DNA from 2 places in the Streptomyces sp. NPDC045998 genome. Region 2 is predicted to be linked to the other one. Evidence: riboswitches for the same ligand, from Rfam matches in the RefSeq annotation. Region 2 holds a riboswitch; the other holds the start of a gene.

Evidence for each region. Region 2 has a riboswitch for cobalamin ahead of cobN (cobaltochelatase subunit CobN). Riboswitches for the same ligand answer to the same signal wherever they lie in the genome.
Region 1: another riboswitch for cobalamin. It lies ahead of AC07FJ_RS11560 (ribonucleoside-diphosphate reductase subunit alpha); the one in region 2 lies ahead of cobN (cobaltochelatase subunit CobN).

The regions. Positions count from the first base shown of each region.
Region 1 is NZ_JBWKLJ010000003.1:571,044-576,799, reverse strand. Features, by position in the region: gene AC07FJ_RS11565 (ribonucleotide-diphosphate reductase subunit beta) at 1-142, opposite strand, end outside; gene AC07FJ_RS11560 (ribonucleoside-diphosphate reductase subunit alpha) at 142-2,511, opposite strand; cobalamin riboswitch at 2,651-2,773, opposite strand; gene AC07FJ_RS11555 (GNAT family N-acetyltransferase) at 2,838-3,383, opposite strand; gene mctP (monocarboxylate uptake permease MctP) at 3,460-5,088, opposite strand; gene AC07FJ_RS11545 (DUF3311 domain-containing protein) at 5,085-5,330, opposite strand; gene AC07FJ_RS11540 (GntR family transcriptional regulator) at 5,559-5,756, opposite strand, start outside.
Region 2 is NZ_JBWKLJ010000004.1:363,158-368,913, forward strand. Features, by position in the region: gene cobN (cobaltochelatase subunit CobN) at 1-2,008, opposite strand, end outside; cobalamin riboswitch at 2,063-2,185, opposite strand; gene AC07FJ_RS14760 (cobalamin biosynthesis protein CobG) at 2,234-3,463, shown strand; gene AC07FJ_RS14765 (precorrin-8X methylmutase) at 3,460-4,107, shown strand; gene AC07FJ_RS14770 (precorrin-2 C(20)-methyltransferase) at 4,104-5,618, shown strand.

The DNA of each region.
Region 1 (5,756 bases), on a different contig from region 2:
CGTCGGAGTGGAGGTCGACCTCCTCCACGGTCCAGGTGTTCTTGATGGCGTCCCGGTAGCGCTCGTAGAAGTCCGGGTAGCGCATGGGGCGGAGAGTCAGCTCGAAGCCCGGGTCGAGAAGGTTCTTTTCGGGGGAACTCATTACTGGCAGGCCTCGCAGGACTCGGGGTTCTCAAGGGAGCAGGCGACGGCCTCGGGGTCGGCGGCCTGCTGCACGGGGATGGTGGGTGCCGCGGACGCGGCGCGGGCGATCCGGGTCGCCGGGCGCGAACGCAGGTAGTACGTCGTCTTCAGGCCCTGCTTCCAGGCGTACGCGTACATCGACGACAGCTTGCCGATGGTGGGCGTCTCCATGAACAGGTTCAGCGACTGCGACTGGTCCAGGAACGGCGTACGGGCCGCCGCCATGTCGATCAGGCCGCGCTGCGGGATCTCCCACGCCGTGCGGTACAGCGTGCGGATCTCCTCCGGCACCCAGGAGAAGCCCTGTACCGAGCCGCTGGACTCGCGCAGCGCCTCACGGGTCTGCGCGTCCCAGACGCCCAGCCGCTTCAGGTCCTCCACCAGGTACGAGTTGACCTGGAGGAACTCGCCGGACAGCGTCTCGCGCTTGAAGAGGTTGGAGACCTGCGGCTCGATGCACTCGTACACACCGGCGATCGAGGCGATGGTCGCGGTCGGCGCGATGGCGAGCAGCAGCGAGTTGCGCATGCCGACGGCGGCGACGCGCTCGCGCAGGGCCGCCCACCGCTTCGGCCAGGTGAGCTCGGTGTCGTAGTGGTCGGGGTGCAGCACACCGCGCGCGGTGCGGGTCTGCTCCCAGGCGGGCAGCGGGCCGTTGCGCTCGGCCAGGTCGGCGGAGGCCTCGTACGCCGCCAGCATGATCCGCTCGGCGATGCGCGTGGACAGGGTGCGCGCCTCGGGGGAGTCGAACGGCAGGCGCAGCTTGAAGAAGACGTCCTGGAGGCCCATCGCGCCCAGGCCGACCGGCCGCCACTTGGCGTTGGAACGCCCGGCCTGCTCGGTCGGGTAGAAGTTGATGTCCACGACCCGGTCCAGGAAGGTCACGGCGGTGCGGACGGTCGCGTCGAGCCGCTCCCAGTCGATGTCCCCGCCGTTGACGAAGGCGCCCAGGTTGACCGAGCCGAGGTTGCAGACGGCCGTCTCGCCGTCGTTCGTCACCTCGATGATCTCGGTGCAGAGGTTCGAGGAGTGGACGACCGTGCCGGGCTCGGCGGTCTGGTTGGCCGTACGGTTCGAGGCGTCCTTGAACGTCATCCAGCCGTTGCCGGTCTGGGCGAGGGTCCGCATCATCCGCCCGTACAGGTCACGGGCCGGCATGGTCTTGCGGGCCAGTCCCTTGGCCTCGGCGGCGCGGTAGGCGGCGTCGAACTCCTCGCCCCACAGGTCGACCAGCTCGGGCACGTCCGCCGGCGAGAACAGCGACCACGCGGCGTCGGCGTTGACCCGGCGCATGAACTCGTCCGGGATCCAGTGCGCGAGGTTGAGGTTGTGGGTGCGCCGGGCGTCCTCGCCGGTGTTGTCGCGCAGCTCCAGGAACTCCTCGATGTCCGCGTGCCAGGTCTCCAGGTACACGGCGGCCGCGCCCTTGCGCCGCCCGCCCTGGTTCACGGCCGCGACGGAGGCGTCGAGGGTCTTCAGGAACGGCACGATGCCGTTGGAGTGCCCGTTCGTGCCCCGGATCAGCGAGCCGCGGGCGCGGATGCGCGAGTACGACAGGCCGATGCCGCCCGCGTGCTTCGAGAGCCGCGCCACCTGGTGGTAGCGGTCGTAGATCGAGTCCAGCTCGTCCAGCGGCGAGTCCAGCAGGTAGCACGACGACATCTGCGGGTGGCGCGTACCGGAGTTGAACAGCGTGGGGGAGGAGGGCAGGTAGTCGAGGCGGCTCATCAGGCCGTACAGCGCCGCGACCTCGTCCAGCGCGCGGACGCTGTCGTCCTCGGCCAGCCCGGCCGCCACCCGGAGCAGGAAGTGCTGCGGCGTCTCGATGACCTTGCGCGTGATCGGGTGGCGCAGCAGGTAGCGGGAGTAGAGCGTCCGCAGCCCGAAGTAGCCGAACCGGTCGTCGGCCGCCGGGTCGACCAGCCCGTCCAGCCGCTCGCGGTGGACGCGGACGAAGTCGGCGGTGCGGTCGGCGATCAGCCCCTCGCGGTGCCCCACGGCGACGGAGCCGGAGAACGACGTGACCCCCTGCGAGGCCGCCTCCGCCGCGATGCCGATGGTCAGCAGCCGGGCCGCGAGCCGCGAGTACGCCGGGTCCTCGGCGATCAGCCCGGCGGCCGCCTCGGTGGCGAGCTCCCGCAGCTCCGCCTCGTCCGAGCCGGCGTGCCGGCCGCGCAGCGCGGCGGCGGCGACCCGGCCGGGGTCGGTGTCGGGGAGGTCGGCGGTCAGGTCGGTCAGGGTGCGCAGCAGGACGGTCCCGGGACCGTCGCCCGCGTCGTTCCCGTCGCTCTGGCTCGCTGACACCGGATCGGCTGGCGCGATGGTCACGTGGGGCTCTCCCTCGCTCGGCTCGGGGCCACCGGCGGCGGGGCACGGCAGAGCGGGGCGCCTCCGGCACGGGGGCGCACGTATCCGCGTCCACCGGCCCATTCCGCGAGGCCCGGACGTCTGGGCACCCGGGCCGGACGGTCCGGGCGCGCTGCCGGCAGGTGCTCGGACTCGTGGGTGCCCAAAGGCACACCAACACACCGTTGCGGGACAGTTCCGGATTCGCACCGGATTCCCCTGCGACGACAGCGAGATGAGCATACATGTGGGGGGCGGCCGCTGAGCCACCCCCCACATCTTGTGTCGGCCACCACAAGACGCGCCGGTCAGAGGTCGAGCGCGTACGTACGCAGCGTCACCCCCGGGACCGGCGTCCAGTCGCGCTCCGGGGTGCGTACGAACCCCAGCCGCTCGTACACGCGGTGCGCGGTCCGCATCGCCTGCTGGGAGGAGAGCACCACCCGGCGGCAGCCGTCCGCCGCCCGTGCCCGCTCCACGCACGCCCGGACGAGCGCCTCCCCGGCGCCGCGCCGCCGGTCCTCGCGCGCGACCGCGAGCATCCGGATCTCGGCCTCGCCGTTCCCCGCCAGCTCGGCCAGGGGCCCGCCGCCCGGGGCGAACGTCACGCCGCCCAGCAGCCGCTCGCCCCGGCCGGGCGCGCCCGGCTCCACGGCGTCCGGCTCCACGCCGCCCCGCTCCACGGCCACGAGGACCTCGGCGCCGGCGGCCCGCCCGGCCACGTCCCGCAGTTCGATCAGATACTCGTCGCTGTCGGCGAAGGCCAGCAGCCCGTCGGCGAGGTACGCCTGCGCCGTGAGCTCGCCCAGCGCCGCGTGCTCCTCCGGCCGTACCGCCCTGATGGTGATGTCCATGGGGCCAGAGTGCACAACGAAGCGGGCCGCCGCGCCTCCGTGAGGGAGGCGCGACGGCCCGTCGTACGCGGATGGGTCAGTGGCCCGAGCCCGCCGTGGCCTTGGGGAGCTCCACCTGGACGCCCGGGTCGCCCGCGTCCGCCGTGTAGTCCTCCGGCGAGGTCTCGTCGATGCCCTCCGGGGCCTTGACGGCCTTGAGGACGAAGGTGAGGACGACCACGACCAGGACGTTGAGGACGAAGGCCGTGAGGCCGATGTAGCCGATCTCGCCGATGCCGGGGATCTCGGCGGACGAGCCGCCGAAGTGCTTCTGGGTCGGGCTGGCGACGCCGTACGCGGCGGCCGTGCCGTAGACCATGCCGACCGCCCAGCCGGCGAGCAGCGCCCAGCGGTGGAACCAGCGGGTGAACAGGCCGCCCACCAGCGCCGGCAGGGTCTGGAGGATCCAGATGCCGCCCAGCAGCTGGAAGTTGATGGCGACGGTCTTGTCCATGGTGAGGACGAAGGCCAGCGCGCCCACCTTCACCAGCAGCGACACCAGCTTGGACACCTTGGTCTCCTGCTCCGGGGTGGCGTCCGGCTTCAGGAAGTCCTTGTAGATGTTGCGGGTGAAGAGGTTGGCGGCGGCGATGGACATGATGGCCGCGGGGACCAGCGCGCCGATGCCGATGGCCGCGAAGGCGACGCCCGCGAACCAGTCCGGGAACATGTTCTCGAACAGCTGCGGGATGGCCAGCTGGCCGTTCTGCACCTTCACGCCCGCCGCGATCGCCATGAAGCCGAGCAGCGCCAGCAGACCCAGCATCAGCGAGTACAGCGGCAGGATCGTGGTGTTGCGGCGGATCACGTCACGGCTGCGCGAGGAGAGCGTCGCCGTGATCGAGTGCGGGTACATGAAGAGCGCCAGCGCCGAGCCGAGCGCGAGGGTCGCGTAACCCCACTGGCCCATCTCGCCCGGCACCAGGGCGCCGCGCGGCTTGTCGGTCGCCGGGTTGATCTGCGCGTACGCCTCGCCGGCCTTGCTGAAGATCTCGTCGAAGCCGCCCAGCTTGATGGGGATGTAGATGATCGCCACCGCGATGACGATGTAGATCAGCGTGTCCTTGACGAAGGCGATCATCGCGGGCGCGCGCAGCCCGGAGGAGTACGTGTACGCCGCGAGGACGCCGAACGCGATCAGCAGCGGCAGGTCCTTGATGAACCAGTGCGTGGTCTCGCCGCCGCCCACGCCCATCACGTCCAGCACCGCCTGGATGCCGACGAGCTGGAGCGCGATGTACGGCATGGTGGCGAGGATGCCGGTCAGGGCCACCGCCAGCGACAGGCCCTTCGAACCGAACCGCCCGCGCACGAAGTCCGAGGTGGTGACGTAGCCGTGCTTGTGCGACACCGACCACAGGCGCGGCAGGAAGGTGAAGATCAGCGGGTAGACGAGGATCGTGTACGGGACGGCGAAGAAGCCCGCCGCGCCCGCCGCGTAGATCGCCGCCGGGACGGCGACGAAGGTGTACGCCGTGTAGAGGTCGCCGCCCAGCAGGAACCAGGTGATCCAGGTGCCGAACGACCGGCCGCCCAGGCCCCATTCGTCCAGGCTGTGCTCGTTCTCGGCCTTGCGCCAGCGGGAGGCCATGAAGCCCATCACCGTGACGGCCAGGAAGAAGAAGATGAAGACGGCGAGCGCGACGCCGTTCACGCCGTCCTTCACTGCGACGCACCCCCCTTGCGGGACCGCTGGTCACGGTGCCACAGCTTGTACGCCACCATCGTCAACACGGTCGATATGACGACCCAGGCCATCTGGTACCAGTAGAAGAACGGGATCCCCGCGAGCTTCGGCTCGACCTTCGCGTACGAGCTGACCCAGAGCATCGCGACGAAGGGCGCGAACAGGCAGAGCGCCACCACCACCCGCACGGGGGTGACCACTGGTTGTTTCTCCTGTGTCATACGGCGTTCCGTCCCCTCACTGATCACCTGGCGTCATGCGCACGCAATCTAAGGGACCGTCCCGCCCCATGGAACCCCAGTCCGCATAACGGACGTGTCTCGGGCGGGCATTGCGGGGCGTTGCAAGGTGTCCTGGAGCGGGCGGGAAGACGACGGGAGGGGCCGGCGCGCGCGGCGCCGGCCCCCCTCGTACCTCGTCCGCGTCGTCGCCGCGGCGGGCGTTCGCCGTCAGTCGTTCGGGCGCTTCAGTCGCGCCACGAACTTGTACCGGTCGCCCCGGTACACCGAGCGCACCCACTCCACCGGCTTGCCGTCCTCGTCCAGCGAGTGGCGCGACAGCATCAGCATCGGCAGGCCCACGTCCGTACCGAGCAGCCCGGCCTCGCGCGGCGTGGCCAGCGAGGTCTCGATGGTCTCCTCGGCCTC
Region 2 (5,756 bases):
AGAGCCAGCCGTCGACGTGGAGCAGGAAGTCGTCGAAGCCGTCGTCGTCCGGCCGGTCCTCCAGGCCCAGGTCGTGGTCGAGCCGGGCGGCCTGGATCAGCGTCCAGATCTGGGCGCGGATGGCGGGCAGCTTGGCCGGGTCCATGGAGGAGATCTGCGCGTACTCGTCGAGCAGCTGCTCCAGGCGCGTGATGTCGCCGTACGACTCGGCGCGCGCCATCGGCGGCACCAGGTGGTCGATGAGCGTGGCGTGGGCGCGGCGCTTGGCCTGGGTGCCCTCGCCCGGGTCGTTGACGAGGAACGGGTAGATCAGCGGCAGGTCGCCGAGCGCGGCGTCGGGGCCGCAGGCGGCGGACAGGCCGGCGTTCTTGCCGGGCAGCCACTCCAGGTTGCCGTGCTTGCCGAGGTGGACCATGGCGTCCGCCCCGAAGCCGCCGTCGGCGGCCGGGGTGGCGATCCAGCGGTACGCGGCCAGGTAGTGGTGCGACGGCGGCAGATCGGGGTCGTGGTAGATCGCGATCGGGTTCTCGCCGAAGCCGCGCGGCGGCTGGATGAGGATGAGCAGGTTCCCGCGCCGCAGGGCGGCGAGGACGATATCGCCGTCTGGGTCGCCTTCGGCGGTACGGGAGCGGTCGAGGAACATCTCGCCGGGCGGCGGGCCCCAGTGCCGCTCGACGCCCTCGCGGAGCTCCTCGGGGAGGGTGGCGTACCAGCGCTTGTAGTCGGCGGCCGGGATGCGGACCGGGTTGCGGGCCAGCTGCTCCTCGGTGAGCCACTCCTGGTCGTGGCCGCCGGCCTCGATGAGCGCGTAGATCAGCTCGTCGCCGTCGCCGGAGGCCAGGCCGGGGACCTCGTCCGTGCCGAAGTCGTAGCCCTCCTCGCGCAGTCGGCGCAGCAGCGCGACGGCGGAGGCGGGGGTGTCGAGGCCGACGGCGTTGCCGATGCGGGAGTGCTTGGTGGGGTACGCGGAGAGGACCAGCGCCAGGCGCTTGTCGGCGTTCGGGATGTGGCGCAGCTTGGCGTGGCGCACGGCGATCCCGGCGACGCGCGCGGCGCGCTCGGCGTCGGCGACGTACGCCGGCAGGCCGTCGGCGTCGATTTCCTTGAAGGAGAACGGCACCGTGATGAGCCGCCCGTCGAACTCGGGTACCGCGACCTGGCTGGCGGCGTCGAGCGGCGAGAGGCCCTCGTCGTTCTCCTCCCAGGCGGAGCGCGGGCTCGTCAGGCACAGCGCCTGGAGGATCGGTACGTCGAGGGCGGCGAGCGCGCCCGCGTCCCACGACTCGTCGTCGCCGCCGGCCTGGGCCTCGGCGGGCTTGGTGCCGCCGGCGGCGAGGACGGTGGTGATGACGGCGTCGGCGGTGCGCAGGGTGTCCAGCAGCTCGGGCTCGGGGGCCCGCAGGGACGCCACGTAGAGGGGCAGCGCCTGGCCGCCCGCGTCCTCGATGGCGTCGCACAGGGTGTGGACGAAGGCGGTGTTCCCGCTCATGTGGTGGGCGCGGTAGTACAGCACGGCGACCGTCGGGCCGGTCGTGGTGCGGTTCTCGCGCTCCAGGGGGCCCCAGGTGGGCGCGGCGGCCGGCGGCTCGAAGCCGTGGCCGGTGAGGAGGACCGTGTCGGACAGGAAGCGGGCGAGCTGCTCCAGGTTGTCCGGGCCGCCGTGGGCGAGGTAGGCGTGCGCCTCGGCCGCGATGCCGATGGGGACGGTGGAGGTCTCCATGAGCTGGGCGTCGGGGGCCTGTTCGCCGGTCAGCACGACCAGCGGCTTGCCGCTCGCGCGCAGGGCGTCGAGGCCCTCCTCCCAGGCGCGGATGCCGCCGAGGAGGCGTACGACGACGAGGTCGGCGCCGTCCAGCAGCCCGGGCAGGTCTCCCCCATCGCCTTCGGCATGGGAGGTACCCCCATTCGCAGCGAGCCGGGCGGGGTTGGCGAACCGGTACGCGACCGGGCCTTCGGCCGCGCGGGCGCTCAGCAGGTCGGTGTCGGAGTGCGACAGCAGCAGGATCACGGCGTGCCGGGCCTTCCTCGGGGTGTCCTCGCCCCGGGTGGTCGTGGGTGGCGGGAGTTCCTGACTCGTCCGTCGTCTCCGTCGTCTCCGTCGTCTCCGTTGTCGGCGGAGTCGTCGGCGGAGTCGTCGGCGGACTCACAGTGGCGGGACCGCGCCGGATTCCCACCGGGCTTCCTCCCTAGGGCCCTGGGACCCTGTGCCGTCTGCATAGTAGAGGCTGCGCGTATGCTCGCCGCCATGCCGCCCAGCCCACCCATGCCTCAGGACCGGGGCGAAGCTCACATACGGGACAGCGCGCGGGACCGTGACCGTGACCGCGTACGCGACCGTGGTGACGCCTGCCCCGGCGCGCTGCGGCTGCACCGGGCCGACGACGGTGCGCTGGCCCGACTGCGCATCCCCACCGGCGTACTGACGCCTCGTCAGATCCTGGCGCTGGCCGACGCGGCGGACCGGCTCGGCGACGGGCACCTCTCCCTCACCTCGCGCGGCAACCTCGAACTGCGGGGCCTCGGCGAGGGCTGCGGGCTCGGCCTCGCGGAGCTGCTGCGGGACGCCGGGCTGCTGCCGGAGTCCGAACGGCACGAGCGCGTACGGAACATGGTCGTCTCGCCGCTCGCCCGCCCGGAGGTGCGGGCGTGGGCCGCGCGCCTGGACGCGCTGCTGTGCGCCGAGGAGTGGACGCTGGAGCTGTCCGGGCGCTTCCTGTTCGCCGTGGACGACGGCCGGGGGGATGTGGCGGCGCTGGCCCCGGATGTGACGTTGCTCGCAGAACCGGCGGGCACGGCTCTCGTGCGGGCCGGCGGCCCGGGCGCGTACCGGGTCGCGGGCGCCGACGCGCCGCGGGCCGCGCTGGCGGCGGCGGAGGCGTTCCTCGCGGCGGCCCGGGAGGCGGGCACGGGCGCGTGGCGGGTGCGGGAGCTGCCGGCGGGGCAGGACGTGGACGTGGCGGGACACCTGCGGCAGGCGTCGATCGCGGCGGAGCCCGTGCGGGACGCCGTGGTCCCGGCGGGCGCACCTCTCGCGCCCGGGGTGCTCGGCGAGGACACGGTCTCGGTGCTGGCCCGGCTGGGCCGGGTGACGACGGCGCAGTTCCGGGCGCTGCTGCCGGCCCAGGAGGTGCGGGTCACGCCGTGGCGCGGTTTCGTACTGCCGGGCTTCCCGGACCGGGCGGCCGCGGAGGAGCGGCTGCGCGCGCTGGACCGGGCCGGGTTCCTCACGCGCGCCGACTCGCCGTGGGCCGGCGTGACCGCCTGCACGGGCCGGCCGGGCTGCGCGAAGGCCCTGGCCGACGTACGGGCGGACGCGCGCCCGGTGGACGGCGGCCTGCCGGTCCACTGGTCGGGCTGCGCGCGCCGGTGCGGCCATCCCCAAGGCGTCGCGTGGGTGGACGTGGTGGCGACCGCCGAAGGCGCGTACCAGACGACCGTGACCGTACAAGGACCGACGAGATGAGCGAGAGCAGAGTGTTCGACTACGAGAAGGACGGGGCGGAGATCTACCGCCAGTCCTTTGCCACGATCCGCGCCGAGGCGGATCTCGCGGGCCTGCCGGCCGACGTGAGCCAGGTCGCCGTGCGGATGATCCACGCCTGCGGCATGGTCGACCTCGTCCGCGACCTCGCCTACACGCCCGACGTCGTCGCCCGCGCCCGCGAGGCGCTGCGCGCCGGGGCGCCGATCCTCTGCGACGCGCAGATGGTCGCGAGCGGTGTCACGCGCAAGCGGCTGCCCGCCGGAAACGACGTGGTCTGCACGCTCTCCGACCCGTCCGTGCCGGCCCTCGCCGCCGAGCTGGGCACCACGCGCAGCGCCGCCGCGCTGGAGCTGTGGCGCGACCGCCTGGAGGGGTCGGTCGTCGCGATAGGCAACGCCCCGACCGCGCTCTTCCGGCTCCTGGAGATGATCGACGCGGGCGCGCCGCGCCCCGCGGCGGTGCTCGGCATCCCGGTCGGCTTCATCGGCGCGGCCGAGTCGAAGGACGCGCTGGCGGCCTTCCCCGGTCTGGAGTCCCTGGTGGTCCGGGGCCGGCGGGGCGGCAGCGCGATGGCGGCGGCGGCGATCAACGCGATCGCGCACGAGGCGGAGATCCAGGCATGAGCGGGAAGCTGTACGGGGTCGGGCTGGGGCCCGGCGACCCGAATCTGATGACGGTGGCGGCGGTGAAGGCCATCGCGGCCGCCGACGTGATCGCGTACCACTGCGCGCGCCACGGCCGGTCGATCGCCCGGTCCATCGCGGCGGAACACATCCGCGAGGACCAGATCGAAGAGCGGCTGATGTACCCGCTGACGGTGGAGACCACCGACCACCCGGGCGGCTACCGGGGCGCGCTGAACGACTTCTACGAGGAGGCGTCGGCCCGGCTCGCCGCCCACCTGGACGCCGGCCGCACGGTCGCGGTCCTGGCGGAGGGCGACCCGCTCTTCTACGGCTCGTACCAGCACATGCACAAGCGCCTGGCGCACCGCTACGACACCGAGGTCATCCCGGGCGTCACGTCGGTGAGCGCGGCGGCGGCGCGGCTCGGTGAGCCGCTGTGCGAGGCCGAGGAGGTGCTGACGATCATCCCCGGCACGCTGCCGGAGGACGAGCTGACGGCGCGGCTCGCGGCCACGGACTCGGCGGTCGTGATGAAGCTCGGCCGGACCTTCCCCACGGTGCGGCGCGCGCTGGAGCGGGCGGGCCGGCTGGAGGACGCCCGGTACGTGGAGCGGGCGTTCATGTCCGGCGAGCGCACGGAAGCGCTGGCCTCGGTCGACGCGGACACCGTGCCGTACTTCTCGGTGGCGGTGCTGCCGTCGCGCATCGACGCGGAGGTCCCGGAGGCGCGGGAGACCGGCGGCGAGGTCGTGGTCGTCGGTACCGGCCCGGCGGGCGCGCCGTGGCTGACACCGGAGTCACGCGGGGCGCTGGTGAACGCCGACGACCTCGTCGGCTACACCACCTACCTGGACCGGGTGCCGGTGCTCCGGCCGGGCCAGCGGCGCCACGGCTCCGACAACAAGGTCGAGTCCGAGCGCGCCGAGTTCGCCCTGGACCTGGCCCGGCGCGGCCGCCGCGTCGCGGTGGTCTCGGGCGGCGACCCGGGCGTCTTCGCCATGGCGACGGCGGTCCTGGAGGTCGCCTCCCAGGACCCGTACCTCGACATCCCGGTCCGCGTCCTGCCGGGCGTCACGGCCGCGAACGCCGCCGCGGCGAAGGCGGGCGCCCCGCTGGGCCACGACTACGCGACGATCTCCCTCTCGGACCGCCTCAAGCCCTGGGAGGTCATCGCCGAGCGCCTGCGCGCGGCCGCCTCGGCGGACCTGGTCCTGGCCCTCTACAACCCCGGCTCCCGCTCCCGCACCTGGCAGGTCGCCAAGGCCCGCGAGCTGCTGCTGGAACACCGCGCCCCCGACACCCCGGTGGTCGTCGCCCGCGACGTCGGCGGCCCGGAGGAGTCGGTCCGCGTCCTGCCGCTGATGGACCTCGACCCGACGGAGGTCGACATGCGCACCCTGCTGCTGATCGGCTCCTCCCAAACCCAGGCGGTGCGGCGGACCGACGGCTCCGGCGCCGGCGACGGCCGCGTGGTGGCGTGGACGCCGCGGAGGTACCCGGAGGCGTGACGGCGCGCCCCGCACGGCGCCTTCTACCCGCCCGCGGACGACGGCGGTGCCTGGCGCGCCACACTGCCCGCACTGGGGAACGCCTTGCGCGAGGCGTTCCCCGGCGCGGAGCTGGATGTCGAGCCTCGCCGTGGAGGA